Regions from separate parts of the Enterococcus sp. AZ196 genome, predicted to be linked through region 1. Evidence: a T-box and tRNA genes for the amino acid it is inferred to sense, from the RefSeq annotation. Region 1 holds a T-box; the other holds one or more tRNA genes.
What was found. A T-box is a leader RNA that pairs with one kind of tRNA and senses whether it is charged. The one in region 1 lies ahead of pheS (phenylalanine--tRNA ligase subunit alpha), so its partner is inferred to be a tRNA-Phe.
Positions count from the first base shown of each region.

Region 1 (20,747 bases):
CAGTTTTTACCAAGAAATGCAGATTGGAAATATAACCGTTGAAGATTTAGCAGAAAACGGCACTGGCCAAGATCAAGTTTTGAAGCTGCAGGACCTGCGGAGAGTATATGCAGCTTACGAAGAGGCTTTGTTGAATTATCAAGTGGCCAATGAAGATCCTTTATTGTTGCTGCAAGAATATCTCAGCAATAAAAATCTAACGAATAGCCTTTTTATTGTAAGCGGCTTTACCCGATTTAACGCTCGGGAGTTGAGCGTTTTAACTACTTTAATGCATTGTGGAGAATTACATGTTTCCTTGGAGTTAGATCGATCTTATCCAACGGAGGAACCTAGTCCCTTAAACTTATTTGCCGATCCAGGTAAAACTTATTTTCAATTAAAGCGTAGTGCAGATGAGAAACAGGTCCCAGTACGTCCTGATCAATTCTCACATACTAAGCAAACAGTTTTTAATCAAGTAGGAGAATATTGGGCAAATCAAAAAAAGACTGATTTATCTCAAACAGATCAGCTTCAGCTTACAAAATTTGGTACAGTAGCGGAGGAGATCCGTAAGATCGGTGAAGAAATAAGACGCCTAGTAAAAGATGAAGGGTATCGATATAAAGATATTCAGGTTTTACTACGCAAACCTGAAGTTTATAACAGTGTGTTACCGGATATTTTCAATAAGCTGGATATTCCATTCTATCTTGATGAAACGCAAGAAATGGCTGCCCATCCGTTGATAGAGTTTTTACAAGCATTGTTTCTAGTTGATAATTATAATTATCGTATCAATGACGTTTTTCGGATGCTTCGAACGGAACTTTTTGCTCCTTTTGAGTGGAAAGCAGATACATGGTTTGCCCAGCAACAACAATATAGAGAAAAAATTGATCAAACTGAAAATGTTTGTCTGGCTTATAATTTCAGGGGGAATGCATGGACAAAAACAGCGGATTGGGAATTTGTAGATTATGATTTTGAAGCAGATGTTTTTAATGATGCGAAAGATTTAGAAACAACGACCAATGACGTGCGGCGTTCAGTCCAAAAAGTACTGCCAGAATTTTTCAAAAAAATGAAACAGGCAGATAATGGGCTAGAGGCGGCTACACTCTTCTTTCACTTTTTAGAAGACAGCGGTGTGAAGCGGCAACTACTATTCTGGCGCGACCAGGAAGTCGAAAAGGGGAATTTAGAAAAGGCTCGTAATCATGAACAAACATGGCAGGCATTGCTTGATCTTTTAGATGAGTATGTATTGATTTATGGAAATGATACTTTTGATTGGGTGAATTTCCAAGAAATATTTTTAGCTGGTTTGATGAACTTAAACTACGGAAAAATACCAACAGCGATAGATCAGGTGCGGGTTAACGATTTAGAGTTAGCGCGCGTAGATCAAATGAAAGTTACTTTTGCAATTGGTTTGAACAATATTGATTTCCCAGCTCGTTTTGATGACAAGGGGTTACTATCGGTTGAAGAACGTTCGGCCTTCAATCAAAATTTGCCAGATGGAAAATTTTTGCCTGAAAGCAATAGTTCAAAAGTAAATCGTGAACCATTTTTAGCATACTCGGTTTTTCTTTCTGCTAGTGAAAAGCTCTATATGAGCGTTGCAACAACAGTTGAAGGCGAGAAAAAGCTAGAGATTTCTTCCTTTTTGAGACAATTGAGTCAAGGTTTGCAATTGCCGATTAAAGAAAATGAATCATTGAACTTAATGAGCAGTCCAGAGGATTATTTAGGTACTATGCGAACACTTTTATCTGATTTGATTGCGTTAAATCGTTTCGCCCAGGATGAAAACCGAGCGTTTCTACCAGCGTGGCGAGAACTGCAAAAGTTCATTCAAAATAGTTCATTTGCTTCGATGGCACAACGAGTTTTCAGAAGTTTGCAGGATCTTAACGTCCCTCGTGAGTTATTGCCTGAGACAGCAGAACGATTATATGGGAAGAATCTGTATGTTTCAGTCTCAAGAATCGAGAATTTTTACAACTGCCAATATAAATATTTCGCCAATTTTGGTCTTGGGTTAAAAGAACGAACGGTATATGGATTAACACCTGCGGCGGCTGGTGATTTTTACCATGAAGCGCTAGATTACTTTTTCCGCTTATTAAAAGAACAGGGTTTGCGTTTAGCGGAATTAGAAGAAGCCGAACGAAATCAATTAGCAGATCAAGTATTGAAAGAAATTTTTGGCGAACTGAAATTTGCTATTCTATCCAGTTCAGCGCGAATGAATTATATTCGTTACCAATTGTCGCGAACTATTCAAAGAGTCAGTTGGGGGTTGGTACAGCAGGGTGCCCGTACTAAATTGGAGCCGCAGCAAACCGAAATTATTTTTGGCTCTATCGGCGGACAAAAAGGGATTCCAGGAATCAACTTGCCTTTATCGAACGGTGGAGAAGTCGCGATTCGTGGTAAAATTGATCGCTTGGATCAATTACAGAGTGCTGAAAATGATTGGTTAAGTGTAATTGATTATAAATCTAGTCCCCATAGTTTTAATGTGGCGGACGCGTACTATGGAATTGCATTGCAATTAATCACTTATTTAGATGTTGCAGTGACTGACTTCAATCAAGGAAGCGGAAAAGTGATCAAACCAGCGGGAGCTTATTATTTGCATGTCCATAATCCGGTTTTGAAAGAGCCTAAGAGCATTGAAAGGGATATGTTGAAGGCTTATCAATATGATGGTCTCTTTGCAAAAGAGCCAGAGCTTTACGATCAATTGGATCAGAGCTTAAATGAAAAGGAAAACTCGCTTTTATTTCCAATCAAAAAAGATAAAAATGGGCAGACAGTGGTCGTCCCGCAATCCAAAGATAAATTTTATGAGCTATCAGAGATTGATCTATTGCGACAATACAATCGAGAGAAAATTCAAAAGGCAGGCAATCAAATCGTTTCTGGTGAAATCAAATTGAATCCAACCTACAAAGATAATCAACGGATTGCCTGTCAATACTGTCCTTTCCGTAGTGTTTGCAAGTTCGATGCGATGTTGAAGGAAAATAATTATCACCGCTTAGAAAAACTATCTAAGGAAGAAGTCTTAAAACGAATGGAGGAAGAACTACATGACAACTAACTTCTCTATCCCTCCAAAAGCGCCGAATGAAATGTATACAGATTCCCAGTGGCAGGCAATCTATGATCAAGGGGCTAATCTTTTGGTTTCAGCTTCAGCAGGATCAGGAAAAACAGCGGTACTTGTTCGGCGTGTAATCGAAAAGATTAAGCGACAGCAGCTCTCGGTCGATCAGTTATTAGTCGTGACTTTTACTGAGGCGGCAGCTAGTGAAATGAAGGAACGAGTTCAATCAGCACTGCAGGAAGCAATTAATGAAGAAACGGATCAAAAATTAAAAAATCATTTTACACGTCAATTGACACTGCTGCCAATGGCGAATATATCGACACTGCATTCGTTTTGTTCTAAAGTTATTCAACGCTTTTTCTACTTGATCGATCTAGATCCAAGTTATCGCATGTTGACGGATGACACGGAGACGATTTTATTGAAAGAGGATGTTTGGGATGATCTTAGAGAAACTTTTTATGAAGAAAATCAAGAAATCTTTTATCGTTTAACCGAGAACTTCTCTAATGATCGCAGTGACAGTGGTTTGGAAGATTTACTTCTCTCAATGTATGAATTTGCCCGAGCAAATCCTGAACCGTTCAAGTGGTTAGATGGATTAGTCGAGAATTATCGAGTAGGAAATTTAGTGGATTCAGATTTATATCGTGAGTTAATCCGTCCGCAAGTTTTGACTAATTTACAAGAGGCCAGTCAAACTTATCAGTGGATGCTCTCTGCCAGTCAAGGGATTGATGACTTGCAAAAGATTGCAGATGTTGCCCAAAACGAACAGAGTATTGTCCAGCAAATTGAAAAAGCCTTAGTAGAGGACGATTTATCGACGGTCTATACTTTTTTTGAGAATCTCAAATTTCCAGTGTATCCTTCTCCAAGAAAAAAAGATGTCAAAGAACTTTATGGCGATATAATCACGGAATGTAAGAATTATCGAGACCAGGCAAAGCAGAGTTTGACGAAGATCAAAGAAATGTACTTTTTAGTTTCACCAGAGGAGCAAGTGGAACGTTTGCAGGAAGCATTACCGATTGTGGAAGAATTGGTTCGTGTTGAAAAACGATTTATCGAAGAGTATTCCGCAAAAAAACGTGAAAAAGGGATGCTGGATTTCAATGATTTGGAACATTTTACTTTGCAAATTTTGCAAGCAGAGATTGATGGCACAAGACCTGCCGAAGATTATTATCGCAGTCGATTTACCGAGGTTTTAGTAGATGAGTATCAGGATATCAATCAGTTACAGGAAACTATTTTGCGTCAGCTTAGTAATGAGGAGCCGGGAAATCTCTTTATGGTAGGTGATGTCAAGCAATCGATTTATGGGTTTCGTTTAGCCGACCCAACTTTGTTTATCCAAAAATATCATGATTTTGCTAATGAAAATGGAGGGCGCAGAATCATTTTGGCAGAAAACTTCCGTTCTCGCAAAGAAGTTTTAGACTTCACCAATTTGATTTTCACTCAATTAATGGATCAAACAGTTGGACAGATTGAATATGATAAACAAGCAGAATTGATTAATGGCTTCACGGCGTTTCCTGAAACGGAGACATTTAGTCCAGAGTTACTAATCTATCAAAAAAACGGGGAGACTCCTGATTGGATAGAAGATAAATCCATGGGTGAAATATTTATGACTGCCGTCAAGATTCGTGAATTAGTTGATCAAGGATTTGAAGTCTATGATAAAAAACAAAAAGCGATGCGGTCAATACGTTATGAAGATATCGTACTTTTAACACCAACTAGAAGCAATAATTTAACGATTCTGGAAGTGTTTAAACAATTGGGAATTCCGTTATCTATCAATGATACACAAAATTATTTTCAATCAACAGAGCTGCGAGTAATGATTTCTCTCTTACAGATTATTGATAATCCGTATCAGGATATTCCTTTGGCCGCAGTTTTACGATCACCGATAGTTGGCTTGCAGGAAGAAGAGTTGGCACAGGTCCGCCTAGCATTGCCGCAAAAAGAGTATTACCAGGCAGTAAAAAAATATGTTCAAATGAATGATGATATCACTGTCCAAAAATTGACAGTCTTCTTATCTCAATTGGGTGATTGGCGTGAGTATGCTCGGCGCGAATCGTTGGCCAGCTTATTAGTGAAAATCTATAATGAAACAGCCTACTTGGATTATGTTTTAGGAATGCCTGCTGGACAGCAGCGCCATGCAAATCTACTAGCATTAATTGAACGAGCAAAGGATTATGAACGCAGTAGTTTCCGCGGCTTGTACCAGTTTATTCGCTTTATTGAAAAAATGCAGGAAAAAGATAAGGACTTAGGCGAGCCTCCTACTGAAGAAATTTCAGACGCTGTGAGAGTAATGACGATCCATGGAAGTAAAGGGTTAGAATTTCCGATAGTCTTTTTAATGGATATGAGCAAAAGCTTTAACGTTCAGGATACACGAAGAAATTATGTATTTGATGAGCGATTAGGACTTGGCGTGAAGTTATTGACGCCGGATACCCGAGTAAGGAAAGACACATTACTCTTTCAAACCGTCAAGCAGAAGAATTTGAATAAGCTGCTATCAGAAGAAATGCGGAAACTGTATGTTGCTTTAACTCGAGCAGAGCAAAAATTATTCTTGGTGGGTTCTTATGATGATGAAGCTGCAGCATATAAGACGTGGAGCAAAGGCTCTTTGAACGAAAATTTAGTTTTAGATGCAGGTCTTAGGAATGGTCAAAATGATAGCTTCTTTGATTGGATTGGCTTGAGTTTATTTAGACATCCGCTGATGGAAAATTATCAGAACGAGTATATTGTCAATCAGCCTGCTGTTTTGAAGCACCACCCGGCCACATTCAAACTGAATTTTACGGATCCGCAAATGATTGTCGAGAAAGTTCAGGGATATCTTCCAGAGATTAAAACACTAGAAATCCCCCAAGGAACGATCAATATCCAACCGTTGAAAAAAAGTTTGCTGTTTAAATATCCTTATCCGGAAGCGACGAAAACAACGAGCTATCAATCGGTATCAGAACTGAAACGACTTTATGATGATCCAGATAATCGATTAGCGCTGGAGCTTGATTCTTCTCGTGCACAAACACACTATCGATTTACTGAAAGCGACTTAGGAGAACCTAAATTTTTAAGTACGAAAAAGGAACTGTCCGCTGCTGAAATCGGGACGGCTACTCACTTAGTGATGCAGCTATTACCATTACAGAAGGATCCTAAGCGAGAAATGGTCGAAGCCTTGATTGAGGAGCTAGTTTCACGACAAACATTAACACAGGAAATTGCAGAGAAGGTTTCTGTTGATAGTATTATGCATTTCCTCGATACTAATATTGGTCGTTTTGTAATCCAACATGCGGACCGGTTGTATCGTGAAGAACCATTTGCGATGTTGATGCCTGCAGATCAATTATTTAATGATTATCAAAACCAAGATGAGATTTTAATTCATGGAATAATCGACGGTTATTTAGAGTTTGATGATAGAATTATTTTGTACGATTTAAAGACGGATTATTATACTCCTGAAAGGGAACAAACGCTGATTAACCGCTATCGCGGACAATTGCATCTCTATAAGGATGCTTTAGAAAAGGCGAAACAAAAGCCTGTTGAAGCGGCTTATCTAATCTTTTTACAAGGAAATCATGCAGTTGATTTGTTAAAAACTCCTTAGGTACAGGCAAGATGTACTTATAAAAGGTAAGTGATGTGCTATACTCTCTCTATCGAGGTGAGAATTATGGAACAAGTAGAAGTAATGGATTTTTCACTCTGTCCAAAATTTGAGAAGGGTTTTCAGATTTTAGGCAAAAAATGGAACGGTTTGATTATTGATGTATTGTTGGAAGGCGGACCGCAAAGATTTGTCGATATTGCTGCGATGATTCCAGATGTTAGCGATCGAGTTTTAACCGAACGACTAAAAGAATTAGAAGTAGAAGGTATTGTAGGTCGTGTGATTGCTTGTGGAAGCCAAAAACGGATGGATTATTGTCTGACAAATAAGGGCGAAGCATTGAAAAATGTAATGAATGAGATTCATCAATGGGGCGATACTTGGATCACGGATGAAGAATGTAGTTGATAAATTTTTTGATTTCTTGTAGTATTGGGATAGTCAATTAAATAGTTCAAAAAACGTTGATGGAAAAGAGTAATCTTTTTATATCTTAAAAGGGAATGTCTGTCGCTGACTGAAAGCAGACTAAGAGAAGAAAAGATGAAGTTCACTTCTGGAGTTTGTCGAAAGACCGGCATAGTCGTTAAAAAGCAAGAGCGCCAATTTATTCGGTTGGCGAATTAGGATGGTAACGCGAGACCTCGTTCCTTTGTGGAACGAGGTCTTTTTGCGATTTCTAGAAATAATCGCGTTTTTGCTCATTTTACATGAAGTTGGATAATGGAATGAGGGCCTTGACACATCTTGTTAAAGAATATGAATATGCTGGCCACTTTACAAATGGAAAGATTATTGCTTTTTTTCTTTATCAAACAGAGTAAAAATCAGAATTGACTTAATATTATGCAAGTTTTTTGAGGATCAGTTTGAAGAGTAGTAAACGATTCCTCACAATCATCCAACAGTCGAAAATTCGATAGGGCTTCATTTTCAATTTGAAGTTTCTATCTTTTTAAAGCAAATGGGAAAGGAAGAAAACAATGAGTTTACAAGAGCAATTAGAAGAGTTAAAAAGTCAGACGTTAGCAAAGATTGACGCAGCTGATGAGCTTTCTGCCGTTGAAACGATCCGAGTAGAAACTCTTGGGAAAAAGGGACCAATCACTGAAGTATTACGGGGAATGCGGGATCTTTCAGCAGAAGAGCGTCCTGTAGTAGGTGCTTTTGCCAATGAGATTCGCGATCTTTTAACCAAAGCAATCGAAGAGCGCAAAGCAGCCTTAGCGGAGTTGGCTTTAGAAAAGCAATTATCAGCAGAAACTTTAGACGTCACTTTACCAGGAAAACAAGTTTCCCATGGTACACGACATGTTTTGACTCAAATCATGGAAGAAATTGAAGATACTTTTGTTGGAATGGGCTACCAAGTTGTCGAAGGGACGGAGATCGAATCTGATCATTACAATTTTGAACGGATGAACTTGCCAAAAGATCACCCTGCACGAGATATGCAAGATACTTTTTACATTTCTGATGAGCTATTATTACGTACACATACATCCCCAGTTCAGGCACGTACTATGGAAAAACACGATTTTTCAAAAGGTGCGTTGCGGATGATTTCACCAGGTAAAGTATTTCGTCGTGATACAGATGACGCGACGCACAGTCATCAATTTCATCAAATTGAAGGCTTAGTCGTTGATAAAGGAATAACGATGGGTGACTTAAAGGGAACGTTAGAAGTACTACTAAAGGAGTTATTTGGTGCAGAGCGCAAGATTCGTTTACGTCCGAGCTATTTTCCATTTACCGAACCGTCTGTAGAAGTTGATGTCAGCTGTTTCAAATGCGGCGGTAAAGGCTGTAATGTTTGCAAGCATACTGGTTGGATCGAAATCCTCGGTGCAGGAATGGTTCATCCTGATGTATTAGAAATGTCGGGTATTGATCCAAAAGAATATTCTGGCTTTGCTTTTGGCTTGGGACCGGATCGGATTGCAATGCTGCGTTATGGAGTCAATGATATTCGAAATTTCTATTTAAACGATGTTCGTTTCTTGGAACAATTCAAGGGGGAGTAGGAAGCAATGTTAGTTTCATATAAATGGTTAAATGAATATGTCGACGTTAAAGATGTCGCACCGAAGGACTTAGCAGATCGTCTTTCATTGACAGGGATCGAAGTTGAAGGATTGGAATCGCCAGAAGATGGTTTGAAGAAAATCGTCGTTGGTGATGTAAAAGAATGTATCCCGCATCCTGATTCAGATCACTTATCGATCTGTCAAGTGGATGTAGGCGCGGAAGAATTGTCGCAAATTGTTTGCGGGGCGCCCAATATCAAAGCTGGAATTAAAGTGATTGTTGCATTACCCGGCTCTCGCATTGCTGGCAATGTAAAAATCAAAAAAGGGAAAATGCGCGGTCAAGTTTCAAATGGCATGATCTGTTCATTACAAGAGCTTGGCTTTAGCGATTCCGTGATCCCTAAAGAATATTCTGAAGGAATTTATTATTTACCAGAAGAAGCACTTGTTGGCGATCCTGTATTTCCATATTTAGAAATGGATGATACGATAATTGACCTATCAATTACACCGAACCGTGCGGATGCACTAAGTATTCGCGGTGTTGCACATGAAGTAGCAGCAATTTATAAAAAAGAAGTCCATTTTCCTGCTGTCGAACTAAGGGAGTCAGAGGAGAAAGCCAGCGATAAAATCAAAGTGTCTGTGACTGATAAAAACGATGCGCCGCATTATGAAATTCGAATCATTAAAGACGTGAAAATCGGACCTAGTCCACAATGGCTGCAAAATCGGTTAATGAATGAAGGGATTCGTCCGATCAGCAATGTAGTAGATGTTACGAATTATATTTTATTATTATTCGGCCAGCCGTTGCATGCATTTGACTACGATAAATTAGGCAGCAAGGAAATCATGGTTCGTCGAGCAAAAGAAAATGAACCATTTACAACATTGGACAGTGTAGAACGGACATTGAATCCAGAAAATATCGTAATCACTAATGGTGAAATCCCTGTTGCACTGGCAGGGGTGATGGGTGGATTAGATTCAGAAATTTCTGATGAGACAACGACTGTCGCATTAGAGATGGCTATGTTTGACCATACATTGGTTCGCCGCACTTCACAAAGCTATAACCTGCGCAGTGAAGCGTCGATGCGCTTTGAAAAAGGGATCAATCAGGGAGAAATCAGTTTAGCTGGAGAAGTAGCAGCTGCGATGATCGCTGAGCTAGCCGGTGGTAAAGTGTTACAAGGGGCTGTCAAGGGAAGTGAAGTGCATCCTGAAAATGTTGATGTAAGTACGACTCTTCAAAAGGTCAATCGTTTCTTAGGAACGGAATTGTCACAAGAACAAGTCAACGATATTTTTAAAGCACTTGGATTTGCGTCCGAAGTTAAAGAAGGTGTAACAACCGTCAGTGTACCTCCGCGTCGTTGGGACATCACGATTGAAGCTGATTTAATGGAAGAAATTGCGCGAATTTATGGCTACAATAATTTACCTTCGACACTACCGGAAGGACAAACAGTTGCAGGCTTCTTGACTGAAACACAAAAGACGACCAGAAAAGTACGGAATCTGTTAGAAGGTGCCGGATTATCAGAAGCGATTAGCTATGCCTTGACGACTGAAGAAAAGGCCCAACAATTCTTGTTGAAAGAAAGCAAGGTGACTCGGGTAGCTTGGCCAATGAGTGAAGAACGCTCAACAATGCGATTGAACTTAATTAGCGGTCTGCTGGAGGACTTGTCGTACAATGTTGCGCGCAAAAATAATGATGTAGCATTTTATGAAATCGGCCATGTCTTTTATCAAAACAATGATCCAAAAAAAGATTTACCGATCGAACAAAATCATGTCGCAATTGCTGTGACAGGTAATGTTGTTAACAAATCTTGGACAGGAAAAGCAGAAGACTGCGATTATTACACAATTAAAGGAATGGTCGAAGCATTGATTGAAGGTTTAGGTCTTACTGAGGAAATTTCTTACCAAGCAACCCAAATGTCTGAGATGCATCCTGGACAAACAGCTGGTATTTATTTGGGAGAAGAGCTGATTGGTTTTGTCGGTCAAGTCCATCCTAAAATGGCTGTGAGTTATGAACTAAAATCAGCCTATGTGGCTGAAATGAATCTAGACGCATTGATTGGTAAAGAAAAAACACCATTAGTCTTTGAGGCTGTTTCAAAATATCCTGCAGTAAGTCGTGATATTGCGATGTTAGTGAATGAGACAAGTACTAATTCAGACATCACGGAAGTTATCAGCGACGCTGCCGGAAAATTCTTGACTGAGCTGCAGCTTTTTGATGTCTATCAAGGTAAAAATATTGAAGAAGGCAAAAAGTCATTGGCTTATAATTTGACCTTTGTAAATCCTGATGCGACGTTAACTGATGAAGAGATTAATCGTATCATGGCTAAAGTTACTAAAAATTTAGAAGAAAAATTAGAAGCGGTTATCCGTTAAGTAATAAACAGCCCTCAAATGTTTTTTGAGGGCTGTTTTATATAGTAGGAAGTGTATTTTTAGCTAATCTGAACATCACTTGTCACGATAACGTCGACACCGGTCTCTAAAAGATTTTTTACAGCAATATCGCCGATTTTTACTGGCGCCTTTAATGCGACTTTATTTATTTCCTTCATCGCTTCTAGTACTGCCTTTTTAGGAATGCCGTCAGCTGTTTTAACAGAACAGAGGTGCGTCTTGCCACCACTGACTCTAACAGTGGACGTGACTACTCGTATAGGATTAGTTGCTTCGGCTTTTCCATATTTTACTCCTTTATTGCAACTGTAACCACTTACTTGATAATCATTATTTTCATCAACCGATAGGTGACAGCCTTTTGGGCACATTATACAGATAAAGTTTTTCATCCTTTCGATACCTCCTCGACACAAATTTCCAATTCTCCGTTCGTGACTTTTTCCAAAACCTTTTTAGATAGTTTAATTTTTTCCATCTCGCCCGGTACGATGTATGCTTTCTTCTGTTTGGCTAAGATTTCTCCTTGCGATTTTATCAATATTTGACTCTCATCAAAAACTTTATTAACACGGAAGAAAAGTTCAGTCCGACGATCAATATTTTCATCTCGAATTTTTTGTGGAACAACATAAGTAACATGGGCGCCATTCTTGATAGTAAGACAATTTGTCGGCTCACTAGTTTGGGCTAAAATGTATGAAGCGGCAGAAGTGCCTGCCTTTATACTCTCAGCAGTTACAAAGTCAACTAAATCATGGACGTGAACGACATTGCCGCAAGCAAAGATACCCGGAATTGACGTTTCCATATTTTCGAAAACAAATGGTCCGTTCGTTTTTGAATCTAAGTCAAGATTTGCATCACGACTCAGTTCATTTTCTGGGATCAATCCAACTGATAGTAAAATGGTATCGCAATCAAAAATTTGTTCTGTTCCAGCAACCGGCTGGCGGTTTTCATCCACCTCTGAAACGACTACTTGATTTACCCGGCTTTTTCCTCGAATTTCAGTAATTGTATGGGAAAGGAGCAGGGGGATCTCATAATCATCTAAGCATTGAACGATATTTCGAGTTAACCCGCCGGAATAAGGCATTACTTCAACGCAGGCTAAAACTTCTGCACCCTCAAGAGTCATACGTCGAGCCATGATTAAACCAATATCTCCAGATCCTAAAATAATTACTTTTTTTCCAACCATATAGCCTTCCATATTGACATATCTTTGCGCAGTACCCGCGGTGAATACACCAGCTGGACGACTGCCAGCAATACCGATAGCCCCACGGGTCCGCTCACGGCAGCCCATAGCAAAAACTAAGGCCTTAGATTTTAAGATTTGATACCCTTGCTCTTTATTGACAATGTGCACTTCCTTATCTTCTGTTACTTCCAAAACCATGGTATCCAATAACACCTTAATAGTTGTTTTTTCAATCATTTCGATGAATCGAGCTGCATATTCAGGACCTGTTAGTTCTTCCTTAAAATAGTGCAGTCCAAAACCGTTATGAATACATTGATTTAAAATGCCTCCGAGCTTTTGATCACGTTCAATAATCAAGATATCTCTGACGCCTTTTTCGTAAGCTGCTATAGCTGCGGCCAAACCGGCTGGGCCTCCGCCAATGACGATTAACTCATGCATATTAACGACCTCCTTTGGTTTCATCAACTAAAATATAGCTGTCTTGACGATCCTGCAGAATATCTAGCGGCGATTTGTGTAGTTCATCAGCTAAGATCTCAACGACACGCGGTCCACAGAATCCTCCTTGGCAACGACCCATTCCAGCATTGCATCTTCGTTTGACAGCATCTACAGAAGCTGGTGGAATAGGGGATTGTGCTGCTGCGCGAATTTCACCTTCAGTAATTGTTTCGCATCGACAAATAACTCTGCCATAAGTGTCATTCGTAGAAATAACTCTATTTTTTTCTTCAATACTGAGTTCCTCAAAGATAATTTTTTCTCGTGAATCAACATACTCGTCTTTTCGAACAAAATTTTCTCCAGTAGATTTCTTTAATAATTCAATACCATATAAAGCAATTGCAGGAGCAGAAGTAAGGCCGGGTGATTTAATACCTGCCAGATCAATAAAACCGACAGCAGCCTCTTGAAGAACAAAATCTCCTGCACTATTATTTGCACGCACGCCAGAAAAATTTCTGATAGAATTTCGCAGGTTAAGCTCAGGAAGTGATTTCTTTGCTAAAGTTGCTACAGTGTTAAGTCCCGCAGCAGTATTTCCTGTATCTTTTCCACTGTCTAGGTCATTTCTCTGAACAGCCTCTGAATTTGGTCCGACAATTAAATTTCCGTGAACAGTTGGACTAACTAAAACGCCTTTTCCGATTTTAGAAGGGCATTGGAATATCACATGATTAACCACGCTTCCTTCTGATTTATCCAATAAAAAATATTCGCCGCGCTTTGGAGTGATCTTAAAATTAGGTTCCGCAATCAAGTTATGGATATCATCTGAATGAACGCCTGCTGCATTAAAGATATAGTGAGTCCGATAGCTAGACTGATTCGTTATAATTTCATAGCCACCTTCAATTTTCTTGATATCGATTACTCGATTGTTCAAAGCAATTTCTACATCGTTTTTTACGGCTGTTTCCGCCAAAGCAAGGCAGAATTCCCAAGGATTTACGATCGCTGCGGTGGGGGCGTAAAGCGCCCCCAAACTTTCGGCGGAAAGGTTGGGCTCCATCTTATGAAGGCTAGTTTGATCCAGAAGTTCCAAATCCTTCACACCGTTTTTGACTCCGCGTTCATAAAGCGTTTGAATCAATTCAAGCTCTTCTTCTGAAAAAGCAACTACCAAAGAGCCAATTTGATCGTAGTGAACAGAGAGTTTTTGACAGAGCTCTTTTGCATGCTCTGCGCCTTCAACGTTGAGTTTTGCCATTAAACTGCCAGGTTCGGGATCAAAACCAGCGTGCAAAATGGCGCTGTTGGCTCTAGTAGCTCCAAGGCTAACATCGTTTTCCGCTTCTAAAACCAGAGTCTTCAGTTGAAATTTGCTTAGTTCATAGGCAGTTGCGGCACCAACGATTCCGCAACCGATTACAATTACATCATACATAGATAGTTCCTCCCGTTTATTTAAGTTTCTACTTACTCAGTAGTTGCATCCTGGAATGCAGCAAAAAAGAGTATAGGTAAACAAACGTCAATGTTTGTTGACGTTTGCCGCTATACTCTTTTTATCTCTAGCCGATATTCAATTAACTGTATTATAACACCTTTATAAAAAATCAACAATCGTTAAATTGACCAAATCAAACCTTCTGTGGTTGATACAGCAAGACTTCCGGCACCCAAGGCACCCATGATGTCCTCTTTGTCGCGAATCAAACCGCCAACAATCAATGGTTTTTTAGAATGATTGACGAGTTCCTTAATGATTTTTGGTGAAACACTAGGTAACACCTCAACTAAATCAGCTTCCGTATATTTTAGTTGACGTACAACATTTTCTAAAGCGGAAGAATCTAATAGAAAGAAGCGCTGAATTGCTAGCAGTCCATGTTTTTTAGCGTGACGGATGATTGCTGGTTTGGTGGAGATAATTCCATCAAAGCAAGTAGACTGTTTGATATAATCAACGGCCTTCTCATCAGAAGAGAGGCCTTTAACTAAATCCGCATGTAAAATTGCTGTTTTCTTATTTGTTTTGATTTTTTTGGACAGCTCCGCCAGTTCCATTAAGTGTGATTGGAGAACAAAGATGACTTCACATTCTGATTGAATCGCGGCCTCCAGCTCGAACTCGTTTTTTGTAGCAGCGATTACAGGAGAGAGCTCTAATTTTTGATATAGTTCATGAGTATTCATCTAACATTGCTCCTTACATGTTTTCAGTTTTATTTTACCATGTAAAAAATGGAAGAAGAAGTACTGTTTACAATGATTGTGAAAAGAAAAAACAAAACCCAAGCGTATTTTTTAGAAAAGCCACGTTTTGGGTTTTGTATAATCAATGTCAGTGATATCAATAAGAACGTTCCAACAGCTGAATCGCAACCGTATTAAGAATTTCTTTACTCTTGCCTTCGGGTAATTCTTGAATTTCATTTAAAGCCTTTTGTGTTAATTTTTCTGCAAACTCAAGAGCACCAGCGATACCATCAAAACGGTCAACATAATAAGCTAATTGAATTAAATCCTGTCTTGATAAGGTTTCTGGTCGTTCTAAGTAAGGACGAATGATTTCAGGCTGATTGTCGCGTGCAATTAATAAAGGTAAGGTGAAAATTCCTTGTTGGACATCAGTTAAAATCGGTTTTTGTTCATCCCCAAGCTCTAAAGAAAAATTCAAGATATCATCATATACCTGAAAGGCTAGACCAATTGCCGAGCCAATTCGCTTGGCACGAGCCTGTAGTTTTTCATCTGAGCCCCCAAAATAAGCACCTTCGTGGCAGCTGAGCCGAATTAATTCAGCTGTTTTTCCATTAATATTACGTAAATAGTCGAAGATTGTTTGATCGGGATTAAAAGTGCAAGACATTTGTGTCAGTTCGCCTTGCAATACTTTTTTCATCGCTTGTGCATTTTTTAATAGAAAAGGAGTAGCGCTCATACATTCTGCCAGTAATTCAAAATAACTAGTATACATAAAATCTCCAGTGTAAACTGCGATGTCCTTGCCAAACCGAGATTGAATTGAGGGCAACCCACGTCGAGTAGGAGAATCATCAATGATATCATCATGGATAAGCGTAGCAGAGTGCAATAACTCAAGGGAAGCTGCTATTTTTACTAATTGTTCCTGTTCTTTTTCCTCTCCAAAATCAGCGAAAAGAAAAAAGAGTGCCGGACGAATCATTTTTCCTCCTGTAGAAGAAAATTTTGTGATGGCCTCTTCAATCGATTTATTATTAATAACAAGCCTTTGCGAGATCAATTTCTTAACTTGAATTAGATTTTTCTGTATTTTAGGGTATTCGTTCCAATAGTCTAACATGAGAGCTCCTTCTTACAACGTTTTCACCTCCATTCTATCCTATGCTCACCAGAAAAACTACTAGAATGCTTAATTAGTGTTTCGTGAGAGAAGGCACATGAAAGACAAGCAAATCCTTTGAAGAAAAAGTATAAAAATAGCATAATGAATATGAAAAAGAAAATTGAGAAAGTTGGGTGAGATGAGTTTAACCGTTTTCTTGGAACTCGTGGAATTTAAAGCGAAAACCGCGAGCGTCCTGCCTTTTTTTATTGGGATTTGTTTTAGCCTGTATAATTTTCACAAACTTCATTTAGGTCTAGTCCTGTTATACTTTGTCGCGATGGTCATTTTTAACATGGCCGTGGATATATTAGACAACTATAACGACTATCACCATGCGACGGAAATACACGACTATCGAGAAAAAACCAATATCATCGGGAGAGAGAATTTAGATTTGAAATTGGTTTTCCGAATGATGATCGGAATGATTGTTGTTTCGGCACTGATTGGGATCGGATTGTCCTTCGTAGTCGGGTGGCCTTTTTTATTGATGGGGTTATTTTGTTATGGTGTTGGAATTTTTTATTCCTCTGGCCCGAGGCCACTATCCAGCTTGCCTTTAGGAGAAATCTTTTCAGGAGTAACGATGGGATTTATGATTACTCTCTTGTGTGTCTACCTAAACACGTATGAGGTTTTCCAGTGGGATTTTACTAATATTGGTGGGATTTTACTGATTTCGTTGCCGAATACGCTGTGGATAGCAAATCTTATGCTAGCAAACAATATCTGTGATTTAGAAGAAGACGAAAAAAACAATCGCTTTACTTTGGTTCATTATTTAGGAAAGTCGCGAGCAATCCGTTTATTTGAAGGAATGAATATCGCTGCTTTTCTTGCTATCTTGCTTTCGGTGATCATAGGCATTGCCCCGTGGTCCGTGCTTGGAACATTCTTAGCCGTACCATTCATTTACAAGCAAGTGCAACGATTTCGCGTCAAACAGGTCAAACGTGAAACGTTCATTTGCGCGGTCAGAATTTTAGCGGTAGGGGCCGTCGCGCAAGTTATCAGTTTTGCATTGACGTTCTTATTTTAAAGGAGGAAATAGAAATGAAGGAAATTGTCATTTTAGGTGCAGGTTATGCAGGATTGCGTGCTTTGCATGTACTGCAAAAATCAGGAGCAGATATTCATATCAGTTTAGTGGATAGGAATGACTACCATTATGAGTCGACTAGTTTGCATGAAGTGGCAGCCGGCACACAGCCAGATGAAAAAATTTGTTATGCAATAAAGGATGTTGTAAATCCTAAAAAAACTACTTTTATCAAAGATACAGTTGAAAAAATTGATCCTGATCAAAAGGAAGTATACTTGGAAAACCAAACATTGAAATACGATTATTTGATTGTTGCTTTAGGTTTTCAATCTGAATCGTTTGGCATTCCTGGTGTGAAAGAAAATTCTTTAGAGATGGTCGATGTAAGAACTGCTGATCAAGTCCATAAACATATCCTCGAACAAATGAAACAATATAAAGAAACTAAAAATGAGGAATATTTACGGATTGTTGTCTGTGGTGCTGGCTTTACCGGAATAGAGCTAGTAGGTGCTTTGGTTGAAGGAAGTAAAGCATTTGCTGAAGTGGCAGGTGTAAAACCTGAAGATATCCAAATTTATTGTGTAGAAGCTGTCGACAAAATTTTACCAATGTTTAGTGATAAATTAGGACAATATTGTATTGATCACCTGAACAAATGGGATGTTAAGCTTCTGACTGGAAAACCGATAAAAAAAGTTGAGCCAGGTGCTGTTATTTATCAAAATTCAAAAGATGATGAAAATGACCTAGTAGCTCTTAAAGCCAAAACAATCGTTTGGACTACTGGCGTCAGCGGGAGCAAAGTAATTGGTGAGTCTGGTTTTGAAGAACGACGTGGTCGTGTAATGGTGAAACCTAACTTGACCGATCCAAATCATGATGATATCTATCTGCTAGGTGATGTTTCAGCTGTCATGGATCCTTCAAGCAATCGTCCATATCCAACAACCGCACAAATTGCACTTAAGATGGGCTCTTATGCAGGGAAAGATATCCTGAATCAAATGAAGGGGCAGCCAAGTAAACCGTTCTCGTTCAAATCTCTTGGCTCAGTGGCATCAATCGGAAATACTCATGCCTTTGGTGTTGTAGGCAAAACGGAAGTAACAGCTTATCCAGCCTCCTTTATTAAGAAAGCGATCATGGATCGTTCGTTGTATGAAACAGGCGGAGTAAAAGAAGTAATGGCGAAAGGCCGTTTCGACTTTTATCATTAAGCCGAAATTATTTTTTGCGGCAGTATAGTTTCAATAGAGGAAAAAACAAAAACACTCGATTTTTTTCGAGTGTTTTTGCTATCTGTATTTAATAGTTTAGAGATGTTCAGGCTATGCGAAATAATTAATTCCCATGGCTTGCTTCACTTCAGCTAAAGTTTCTGCAGCAACTGCTCGAGCCTGTTCACTGCCTTCTTTCAGCATTTGCATGATCGCATTCGGGTCTTTTGCATACTCCTCACGGCGAGCGCGAATAGGCCCAAATTCAGCTTCTAAAACATCGATTAAGTAGCGTTTGATTTTCACGTCACCAAGTCCGCCGCGGCGATAATGTTCTTTTAGCTCAGCGATTTTTTCTTTATCAGTGCCAAAAACGTCTAGATAGGTGAACACCATATTTCCTTCAACTTGACCAGGGTCTTCCACGTGGATGTGATTTGGATCAGTGTACATACTCATAACTTTTTTAGCTAAAATGTCTGCAGAATCAGCGAGATAAATTCCATTGCCTAGTGATTTGCTCATTTTCCCGTTGCCATCAATGCCAGGCAGACGACCTTGTCCTTTTTCAGGAAAAACTCCTTTTGGTTCTACGAGAATTTCACCATAGGTATGATTAAAGCTTTGTACAATTTCCTGTGTTTGCTCCAGCATCGGTTTTTGATCTTCGCCAACAGGAACAAGATTGGCTTTAAATGCTGTAATATCTGATGCCTGAGAAACAGGATAGATAAAGAAACCAGCAGGAACGCTTTCTCCAAAGTTCTTTTGTTGAATTTCTGACTTTACAGTTGGATTGCGTCGAACACGTCCGACACTAACCAAGTTCAAATAATACATTGTTAATTCAGCTAGTTCAGGGATTTGCGACTGAATAAACAGTGTTGAACGTTTGGGATCCAAACCAATCGCCAAATAATCTAGAGCAACTTGCAAAACATTTGATGAAACTTTTTCAGGATTCTTTGCATTATCAGTTAAGGCCTGCATATCAGCTATCATAATAAATAAATTATTATCAGGATCTTGTTGCATAAGCACGCGATTCCTCAATGAACCGACATAGTGGCCTAAATGTAGCTGTCCAGTAGGACGATCTCCAGTTAAAATGATATTTTTCATTAACTCACCTTTTCATAAAAATTCTTTCAATAGTCTCTTCAAATACTACCTTTTTTTTTCAAACATGACAACTCTTATCGGTATTTTTATCGAAAGTCCAAACATATCTCGTGTTAAGAAACGTTACATCGCGATAGGAGTTATTGAAACATTTTTTTCTGCCAATGAGTTTTTTTCTTTACAAAGTAAAAAAATTTAGCTTATAATTAGACTCACATTGGAAAAATTAGAAAACGCTAAGGGAAAATGAGGTGGTTAAGCATGCCAATGGTTGAATTTAAGCATGTAGAAAAATACTATGGAAAGTTTCATGCCTTGAAAAATATTGACTTGGCCTTTGAGAAGGGTGAGGTGGTCGTTGTTATCGGACCATCTGGTTCAGGGAAGAGTACGATGTTACGTTGCATTAATGGATTAGAGGACATCACTTCCGGAGAGTTGCTAGTAAATGAAAAGAATTTACATAGTAAAGAAGTCAAATTGAAAGACATTCGTAAGAATATTGGAATGGTTTTTCAACATTTTAATCTTTATCCAAATAAGACTGCGATAGAAAATATCACTCTTGCTCCAATTAAAGTTTTGAAAAAGTCTTCTGAAGAAGCGACCAAGACTGCTGAAAAATTATTAAATCGAGTAGACATGCTGGATAAGAAGGACTCCTATCCTTCCATGTTATCTGGGGGACAGCAACAACGGATTGCCATCGCTCGTGGTTTAGCGATGAATCCTGACTTGCTGCTTTTTGATGAGCCGACATCAGCGCTTGATCCAGAAATGATCGGGGATGTCTTGAATGTCATGAAGAAAATTGCTCGTGATGGTATGTCAATGATCGTCGTGACACATGAGATGGGATTTGCGAAAGAAGTAGCAGATCGAATCATCTTTATGGCTGATGGTGAAGTATTAGAAGACACACGCGATGTCAAAGGATTCTTCGAAAGACCGCAGGATGAACGCGCACAACAATTTGTCAGCAAAGTTATCAATCATTAGGAGGGCGGCTTATGTCGAAGATAAAAAAATTAGTCTCCTTTTTATTTCTTCCGATGCTGCTTGCAATAGTGCTGTCAGGATGCAAAGGA
Region 1 is NZ_JBIPAM010000001.1:737,655-758,401, reverse strand. Features, by position in the region: gene IGI67_RS03625 (PD-(D/E)XK nuclease family protein) at 1-3,097, shown strand, start outside; gene addA (helicase-exonuclease AddAB subunit AddA) at 3,087-6,770, shown strand; gene IGI67_RS03615 (winged helix-turn-helix transcriptional regulator) at 6,837-7,181, shown strand; T-box leader at 7,229-7,428, shown strand; gene pheS (phenylalanine--tRNA ligase subunit alpha) at 7,757-8,800, shown strand; gene pheT (phenylalanine--tRNA ligase subunit beta) at 8,807-11,224, shown strand; gene IGI67_RS03600 (DUF1667 domain-containing protein) at 11,284-11,637, opposite strand; gene IGI67_RS03595 (NAD(P)/FAD-dependent oxidoreductase) at 11,634-12,896, opposite strand; gene IGI67_RS03590 (NAD(P)/FAD-dependent oxidoreductase) at 12,898-14,346, opposite strand; gene IGI67_RS03585 (glycerol-3-phosphate responsive antiterminator) at 14,529-15,098, opposite strand; gene IGI67_RS03580 (polyprenyl synthetase family protein) at 15,256-16,230, opposite strand; gene IGI67_RS03575 (prenyltransferase) at 16,412-17,314, shown strand; gene IGI67_RS03570 (NAD(P)/FAD-dependent oxidoreductase) at 17,329-18,537, shown strand; gene trpS (tryptophan--tRNA ligase) at 18,649-19,659, opposite strand; gene IGI67_RS03560 (amino acid ABC transporter ATP-binding protein) at 19,921-20,658, shown strand; gene IGI67_RS03555 (transporter substrate-binding domain-containing protein) at 20,670-20,747, shown strand, end outside.

Region 2 (7,621 bases), 2.2 Mb from region 1:
TTTCATCGGACACGCCCAACGATCTTACCTCATATGGTGAGCGAACACAGTCTTAGCTTTCCAAGCGGCCATGCAACAGCCAGTACCCTATTATATGGTACCTTGATTTTTGTTATGGCTCTGTTCTTTAAGGAAAAAACACCGCGTTTAATCGCTCAGATTGTGGTCGGTTTATTGATTTTTAGTATCGTCGTCAGTCGAATTTATCTAGGGGTTCACTATCCGAGCGATGTTCTTGGTGGCGTACTCTTTAGCAGCAGTTGGCTGCTGTTTACCTACCCTTATTATAAACAAAAAAAATTAGCTTATGATCTCAAAGCAATTAGGAGACAAAAATGACCTTTCAATATAGTGATGATTCAACCAAACGGTATCATTCATGGAATTACGCATTACGCCAGCAGTTTGGCGGAAAAATCTTTAAAGTACCTGTAGATGGCGGCTTTGATTGCCCAAATCGCGATGGTACGGTCGCACATGGCGGTTGTACTTTCTGCAGTGTTTCTGGGTCTGGGGATATGATTGTCGCTCCTAGTGATCCGCTTCCTCAGCAATTTCACAAAGAAATCGATATGATGCACAAAAAATGGCCTAGCGTAGATCAATATATCGTTTATTTCCAAAATTTCACCAATACACATGCACCAGTCGAAGTGATTCGAGAACGATTTGAACAAGTTGTCAACCTTCCGGGTGTCGTTGGCTTATCTGTCGGCACTCGTCCAGATTGTTTGCCGCCAGAAGTCGTAGATTATTTAGCGGAACTCAATCAACGGCTCTATTTATGGGTCGAGCTAGGTTTGCAAACAACTTATGAATCTACGAGTGACAGAATCAACCGCGCCCATGACTACCCAACCTATGTTGACGCTGTTGCCCGTTTACGCAAGCACAATATCAATGTCTGCACCCATTTGATTAATGGACTTCCGGGTGAATCATTAGATATGATGCGGGAAAATGTCCGCCGAACGATTTTAGACTCTGATGTTCAAGGCATCAAACTACATCTGCTGCACCTAATGCGCAATACAAAAATGCTGCGAGATTATGCGGATGGACATTTACAGCTAATGAGCAAGGAGGATTACGTCACAGTCATTTGTGATCAGTTGGAAATGATTCCGCCAGAGATCATCATCCATCGTTTGACTGGTGATGCACCGTGGGATTCATTGATTGGGCCGATGTGGAGTCTGAAAAAATGGGAAGTCTTGAATGCGATTGATCAAGAACTGATCCGCCGCGACTCTTACCAAGGGAAATATTCCTTAAGAAAGGATTTAAAGCATGTTACTAACAGCGTTGCGTTTTAGTCATCAGTTGCTAAAAGAAACAGTTTCTGAAGGAGATCACGTGATTGACGCCACGATGGGAAATGGCAACGATACGCTTTTTTTAGCTGGATTAGTCGGTCCAACGGGGCACGTCTATGCTTTTGATATCCAAGAGCAAGCTGTTCAAAACACTCGAGAAAAACTAGCGGAATATGCCGAGCGTTCAACGCTTTTTCTTGCAGGGCATGAAACAATTGAAGAAAACATCCCTGCTGATCAATCCATCCAAGCAGCGATCTTCAATCTTGGGTACCTGCCGAAAAGCGACAAGCAGATTATCACGCTGCCAGAAACTACCAAACGAGCGATGTCAGCAATTTTGAAGCGCTTGACCGTTGGCGGACGAATGATCGTTGTCATTTATTACGGTCATAAAGGCGGCGAAGCCGAAAAAAATGAAGTGCTGCATTTTTGCCAAAACTTGCCACAAGAAAATTTCAGTGTCTTGAATTATCAATTCATCAATCAAAAAAATAATCCGCCAATTCTGCTTTGTGTAGAAAAAAGACGATCGTATCATTTTTAGTGCAGACAAGATAAAAGAAGATGACTTCAGATTTTCCATTCGGAAATTGAAGCCATCTTTTTTACTTATATCATAGTCGCTGTTTACACTTCATTAAACCATTCCAATACTCGTTTGATCCAAGTATCCCAAAACACCCAATCATGTCTGCCTGGTCCTTCTTCAAAGGTCACATCGAGGTTTTTCTGTTTCATTTTGTGAGCCATATACTGACTAGCAGGATACAACTCATCTTCGGTTCCGCATGCTAAGAAAAACCGAGGTGTCTTTTTTTGTGCTGCTACTAATTTATCCAATAAATACAGCGGATCATTTACGGAGCCTTGAATCTGATCCAACGGTCCAAAAATGCCTTGCCAATACGCCTCATTGCGTACCTGCAATAAGCTTTCTACATCTGCTAACACAACCGCACCGGATAATGACGCTACTGCCGCAAAATTTTCAGGTTTTGCCAACCCCAATTTTAACGCACCATAACCACCCATCGATAAACCTGCTGCAAAAGTTTTTTCTCGTTTGCAAGTAATTTGAGGAAACAGCTCATGAACGATCGTTGGGAGTTCCTCCGAAACAAATGTCCAGTATTTCATATCGTAGGTCGTATCAGTATAAAATCCCAGGTCCGTCGAAGGCATGACTACCGCCATCTGATATTCGGCCACGTAACGTTCGATCGAGGTACGACGCTCCCATACACTATGATTCCCACCCATGCCGTGCAATAAATACAAGACAGGGACATCTTCGGTTATGCCAGCAGTCTCAGTTCCAATTTTTTTGTGTGTAGTTTGAGGCAGGATCACATTCATTGCTACTTCCATTTGTAAAATGTTCGAATAGACATTCACCTGTAAAAAAGCCATTCAGCTAGAACCTCCAGTTCTTTTATTCTTCGTTTAGTTTAACACTTCTCGATTGTTTGCCAACCATAAAGCTGAAAACTAGTGCAAAAATAATCAGCAACAGTCCTGCGAAATACACCCAATGCAAGCTGGAAAAAAGAACTTCTCGTAACTCTGCTCGCAGGCTCGCTTCAATTTGCAGCGCTGTATGGGGATTAATCAATCGATTCATAATATCTAGGTCAGTAATTCCTGCGTTTACTAATTGCTGTCCGTTTGCGATGTTCAAGATGATACCAAACAGTGAGACCATCACTGTCTGTCCTATCGTACGGGACAACGTATTAAATGATGTCGCTACGCCGATTTCTTCTTTGGGCACGCTGGCCTGTGCTTCTACCGTCGTAGTCGTGACGGCTAGACCATAACCAATCCCCAGAACACCCATGATGATGAAGAATACCCAAAAAGGACTCTGCATCGGTAATGCCAACAACGTTCCTCCACCAGCTAAAATAATGGTTAAACCAGCCATAATTATCCATTTTGCTGCATACTTGCGCAATAATTGTCCCGATAAAAAAGAACCATACATCCAGACAATCGACATCGGTGCTAAAACCAAGCCGCCAAGCCCCGCCGGCTTTCCTAACACCCCTTGCATCCACATAGGAATATAAACATCCAATCCCATTAAAAAGCCGCTTATCAAAGCAGCCACAATATTTACACTTGCAAAGGTGCGATTACTGAATAAATTCAAATTGATTACTGGATCCTCTGCACGTTTTTCCGTACGGATAAAAAGACCTAACGAAAGAACGCTCATCACAAATAAACCAATAACGGTTACAGTAATTCCATTGTCGCCTAAAAGCTGGAAACCCAGCAAAAGACTCACCAATGTCAACATAAGGAACATGCTGCCGAAAATATCCATTTTCTTAGCTTGATGTACTTTTTTCTCTTCCACAAAGAAGTATTGCAACAACACAATCAAGCCAAGACCAATCGGTACGTTGATGAAGAATATCCAATGCCAGCCAATCGTATCCACGATCAAGCCGCCAGCAAGAGGACCAAAAACACTAGCCACGCCCCAAGCAGCACTTGTTAAACCTAAAACTTTTGCCCGCTTCTCAATATCATATAAATCCGCAATAATCGTCAATGATACCGGCATAATCGCACCAGCACCAACTCCTTGAATCCCTCGAGCAATGATCAGCGTCAGCATTTCATTAGACATTCCACACAATGCTGAACCAAATACGAATAGTAAAATACCGACGATAAAAATTGGTTTTCTTCCAATTTTATCCGCCAGCTTCCCATAAATCGGTGTAATCATCGCATTTGTTAATAAATAAATTGAAAAGACCCAATTCATTATTTCAATCCCATGCAAACTACCCACGATCGTTGGCATAGCTGTCGTCACAATGGTTCCTTCAATCGCTGACATAAACGTTGCGATAAAAATCCCTGCAGTTACAACCTTTACATTCGTTTTTCTTTTCATTTTTCCCTCCATAACCATTTATCCTCTCATTCACACCCTATTAAGATACTGATGGTGCGACACTCTTCTTAATTGATTTTTTTGCTTAGTTAAAAAGACAAAAAGAGACGGTCCCATCGATCAATGACCAATAGAAACCGCCTCGTGAACTCCATAAATAATTTATGTCTGTACGATCTATGCCAAATTCAAACTTTTTTTCAACGCAGCAACTTTATCTACGTGCTCCCATGGTAGATCCACATCTGTGCGACCAAAATGACCATAGGCAGCTGTATCACTATAAATTGGACGTAATAAATCGAGCATCTCAATAATCCCAGCTGGTCGCAAATCAAAGTTTTCCCGAATTGCGCCAATCAAAGCTTCTTCAGAGACCTTAGCTGTCCCAAAAGTATTCACTGAAATAGAAACTGGCTGTGCTACACCGATCGCATAAGCAAGTTGGACTTCAACTTTTTCTGCTAGGTCGGCAGCTACGATGTTTTTAGCAATATAACGTGCAGCATAAGAAGCTGAACGGTCTACCTTGGTTGCATCCTTACCAGAAAAAGCACCGCCGCCGTGACGTGAATAACCACCGTAAGTATCAACAATGATTTTACGTCCAGTTAGACCAGCATCTCCTTGAGGTCCACCGATTACAAAACGACCAGTTGGATTGATAAAGTATTTTGTCTTCTCATCTAATAATTCAGCAGGAATTTCATGCTTGATCACTTTTTCCATTACATCTTTTTGAATCGTCTCGTTGTCAGCATCATCGTTATGTTGAGTACTGATAACGACTGTATCCACACGCAATGGCTTGCCATTTTCATCATACTCTACCGTTACTTGTGATTTTGCATCTGGCCCAAAGTAGGCAACTTCACCAGACTTACGCAAATCAGCCAAACGCTTCACCAAATGATGACTCAACGAAATGGGTAAAGGCATCAATTCAGGTGTCTCATTTACTGCAAAACCAAACATAAGACCTTGATCCCCAGCACCGATATCATCCAACAATTCTTCTTTGCCACGAGTTTCTAAAGCATCATCCACCCCTTGTGCAATATCAGGTGATTGTTCATCGATCGCAACTAAAACAGCTACATTGTCTCCATCAAAACCAAATTTAGATTCTGTATACCCAATGCGTTTAATTGTTTCACGCACAACCTTTTGGATATCTACATACGCCGAAGTAGAAATTTCTCCAAAAACTAAAACAAGCCCAGTCGTTACAGATGTCTCACATGCAACTCTGGCTTTTGGATCTTTTTCCAAAATCGCATCCAAAATTGCATCACTGATTTGATCAGCAACCTTATCCGGATGTCCTTCTGAAACTGATTCAGATGTAAATAAACGACGTTCTTCCATTATATATATTCCCCCTAATTTTTATTCGGTTACAAGGAATCTCTGAGCTTTTCCAGAGCCTATCGGGAACTTGCAACGACTCGATTATAACAGAAAAACAGCTCCTGTCACCAATAAATCTTAAAACTTATAAAAATCTATTTTCAGAGCATAAAAAAAGAGACGTTAGAAAACGTCTCAAAATGACCCGTACGGGACTCGAACCCGTGTTACCGCCGTGAAAGGGCGGTGTCTTAACCGCTTGACCAACGGGCCATAACAATAAAAACGGAGAAGGAGGGATTTGAACCCTCGCGCCGGTTTCCCGACCTACACCCTTAGCAGGGGCGCCTCTTCAGCCACTTGAGTACTTCCCCAAAAACCAAAAAGATTTTTAATGGGCCTAAATGGACTCGAACCATCGACCTCACGCTTATCAGGCGTGCGCTCTAACCAGCTGAGCTATAGGCCCTTCTTAAAAAACTAAAAGCGGGTGACGAGAATCGAACTCGCGACAACAGCTTGGAAGGCTGTGGTTTTACCACTAAACTACACCCGCAACTCTTATATGGCGCGGGACAGAATCGAACTGCCGACACATGGAGCTTCAATCCATTGCTCTACCAACTGAGCTACCGAGCCAGAAACGGTCCCGACGGGATTTGAACCCGCGATCTCCTGCGTGACAGGCAGGCATGTTAACCCCTACACCACGGAACCGTAATTTTTAGTTTTTAATTGCGGGAGCAGGATTTGAACCTACGACCTTCGGGTTATGAGCCCGACGAGCTACCAGACTGCTCCATCCCGCGATAATATTATTAAAAAGGAGGATAAGGGATTCGAACCCTTGCACGGTTTTACCCGCCTGACGGTTTTCAAGACCGTTCCCTTCAGCCGGACTTGGGTAATCCTCCAAATAAAAATAATGACCCGTACGGGACTCGAACCCGTGTTACCGCCGTGAAAGGGCGGTGTCTTAACCGCTTGACCAACGGGCCATGATTTTAATGGGCCTAAATGGACTCGAACCATCGACCTCACGCTTATCAGGCGTGCGCTCTAACCAGCTGAGCTATAGGCCCTTCTTAAAAAAAACTAAAAGCGGGTGACGAGAATCGAACTCGCGACAACAGCTTGGAAGGCTGTGGTTTTACCACTAAACTACACCCGCGTGGCGGTCCCGACGGGATTTGAACCCGCGATCTCCTGCGTGACAGGCAGGCATGTTAACCCCTACACCACGGAACCGTAATTTTTAGTTTTTAATTGCGGGAGCAGGATTTGAACCTACGACCTTCGGGTTATGAGCCCGACGAGCTACCAGACTGCTCCATCCCGCGATAATATTATTAAAAAGGAGGATAAGGGATTCGAACCCTTGCACGGTTTTACCCGCCTGACGGTTTTCAAGACCGTTCCCTTCAGCCGGACTTGGGTAATCCTCCGTAAAAGAGTCTCTATGGACCTTGTAGGACTCGAACCTACGACCGGACGGTTATGAGCCGTCTGCTCTAACCAACTGAGCTAAAGGTCCTGGCTCGAATGAAATCGCGGCGGAGGGGATCGAACCCCCGACCTCCCGGGTATGAACCGGACGCTCTAGCCAGCTGAGCTACACCGCGTTATTAATAAAATGGAGCCTAGCGGGATCGAACCGCTGACCTCCTGCGTGCAAAGCAGGCGCTCTCCCAGCTGAGCTAAGGCCCCATAATTTTGTTTCTATCGGGAAGACAGGATTCGAACCTGCGACCCCTTGGTCCCAAACCAAGTGCTCTACCAAGCTGAGCTACTTCCCGAAATGCACCCGAGAGGACTCGAACCTCTAACCCCTTGATTCGTAGTCAAGTACTCTATCCAATTGAGCTACGGGTGCGTTATTTAGTTAATGCCGAGGACCGGAATCGAACCGGTACGGTGATCACTCACCGCAGGATTTTAAGTCCTGTGCGTCTGCCAGTTCCGCCACCCCGGCGTTCTTCCCTGGTCTTCAGGAAAGCGGAAAACGGGGTTCGAACCCGCGACCCCCACCTTGGCAAGGTGG
Region 2 is NZ_JBIPAM010000001.1:2,943,168-2,950,788, reverse strand. Features, by position in the region: gene IGI67_RS14345 (phosphatase PAP2 family protein) at 1-339, shown strand, start outside; gene IGI67_RS14340 (TIGR01212 family radical SAM protein) at 336-1,316, shown strand; gene IGI67_RS14335 (class I SAM-dependent methyltransferase) at 1,291-1,863, shown strand; gene IGI67_RS14330 (alpha/beta hydrolase) at 1,947-2,729, opposite strand; gene IGI67_RS14325 (MDR family MFS transporter) at 2,752-4,230, opposite strand; gene metK (methionine adenosyltransferase) at 4,408-5,598, opposite strand; SMK box riboswitch at 5,596-5,679, opposite strand; tRNA gene IGI67_RS14315 (tRNA-Glu) at 5,782-5,853, opposite strand; tRNA gene IGI67_RS14310 (tRNA-Ser) at 5,867-5,954, opposite strand; tRNA gene IGI67_RS14305 (tRNA-Ile) at 5,976-6,049, opposite strand; tRNA gene IGI67_RS14300 (tRNA-Gly) at 6,066-6,136, opposite strand; tRNA gene IGI67_RS14295 (tRNA-Phe) at 6,147-6,219, opposite strand; tRNA gene IGI67_RS14290 (tRNA-Asp) at 6,225-6,297, opposite strand; tRNA gene IGI67_RS14285 (tRNA-Met) at 6,316-6,389, opposite strand; tRNA gene IGI67_RS14280 (tRNA-Ser) at 6,405-6,494, opposite strand; tRNA gene IGI67_RS14275 (tRNA-Glu) at 6,507-6,578, opposite strand; tRNA gene IGI67_RS14270 (tRNA-Ile) at 6,589-6,662, opposite strand; tRNA gene IGI67_RS14265 (tRNA-Gly) at 6,681-6,751, opposite strand; tRNA gene IGI67_RS14260 (tRNA-Asp) at 6,753-6,828, opposite strand; tRNA gene IGI67_RS14255 (tRNA-Met) at 6,847-6,920, opposite strand; tRNA gene IGI67_RS14250 (tRNA-Ser) at 6,936-7,025, opposite strand; tRNA gene IGI67_RS14245 (tRNA-Ile) at 7,041-7,114, opposite strand; tRNA gene IGI67_RS14240 (tRNA-Met) at 7,129-7,202, opposite strand; tRNA gene IGI67_RS14235 (tRNA-Ala) at 7,215-7,287, opposite strand; tRNA gene IGI67_RS14230 (tRNA-Pro) at 7,303-7,376, opposite strand; tRNA gene IGI67_RS14225 (tRNA-Arg) at 7,380-7,453, opposite strand; tRNA gene IGI67_RS14220 (tRNA-Leu) at 7,467-7,552, opposite strand; tRNA gene IGI67_RS14215 (tRNA-Gly) at 7,575-7,621, opposite strand, start outside.
Region 2: it has a tRNA-Phe gene. The T-box ahead of pheS (phenylalanine--tRNA ligase subunit alpha) is inferred to sense a tRNA for this amino acid. The anticodon was not compared.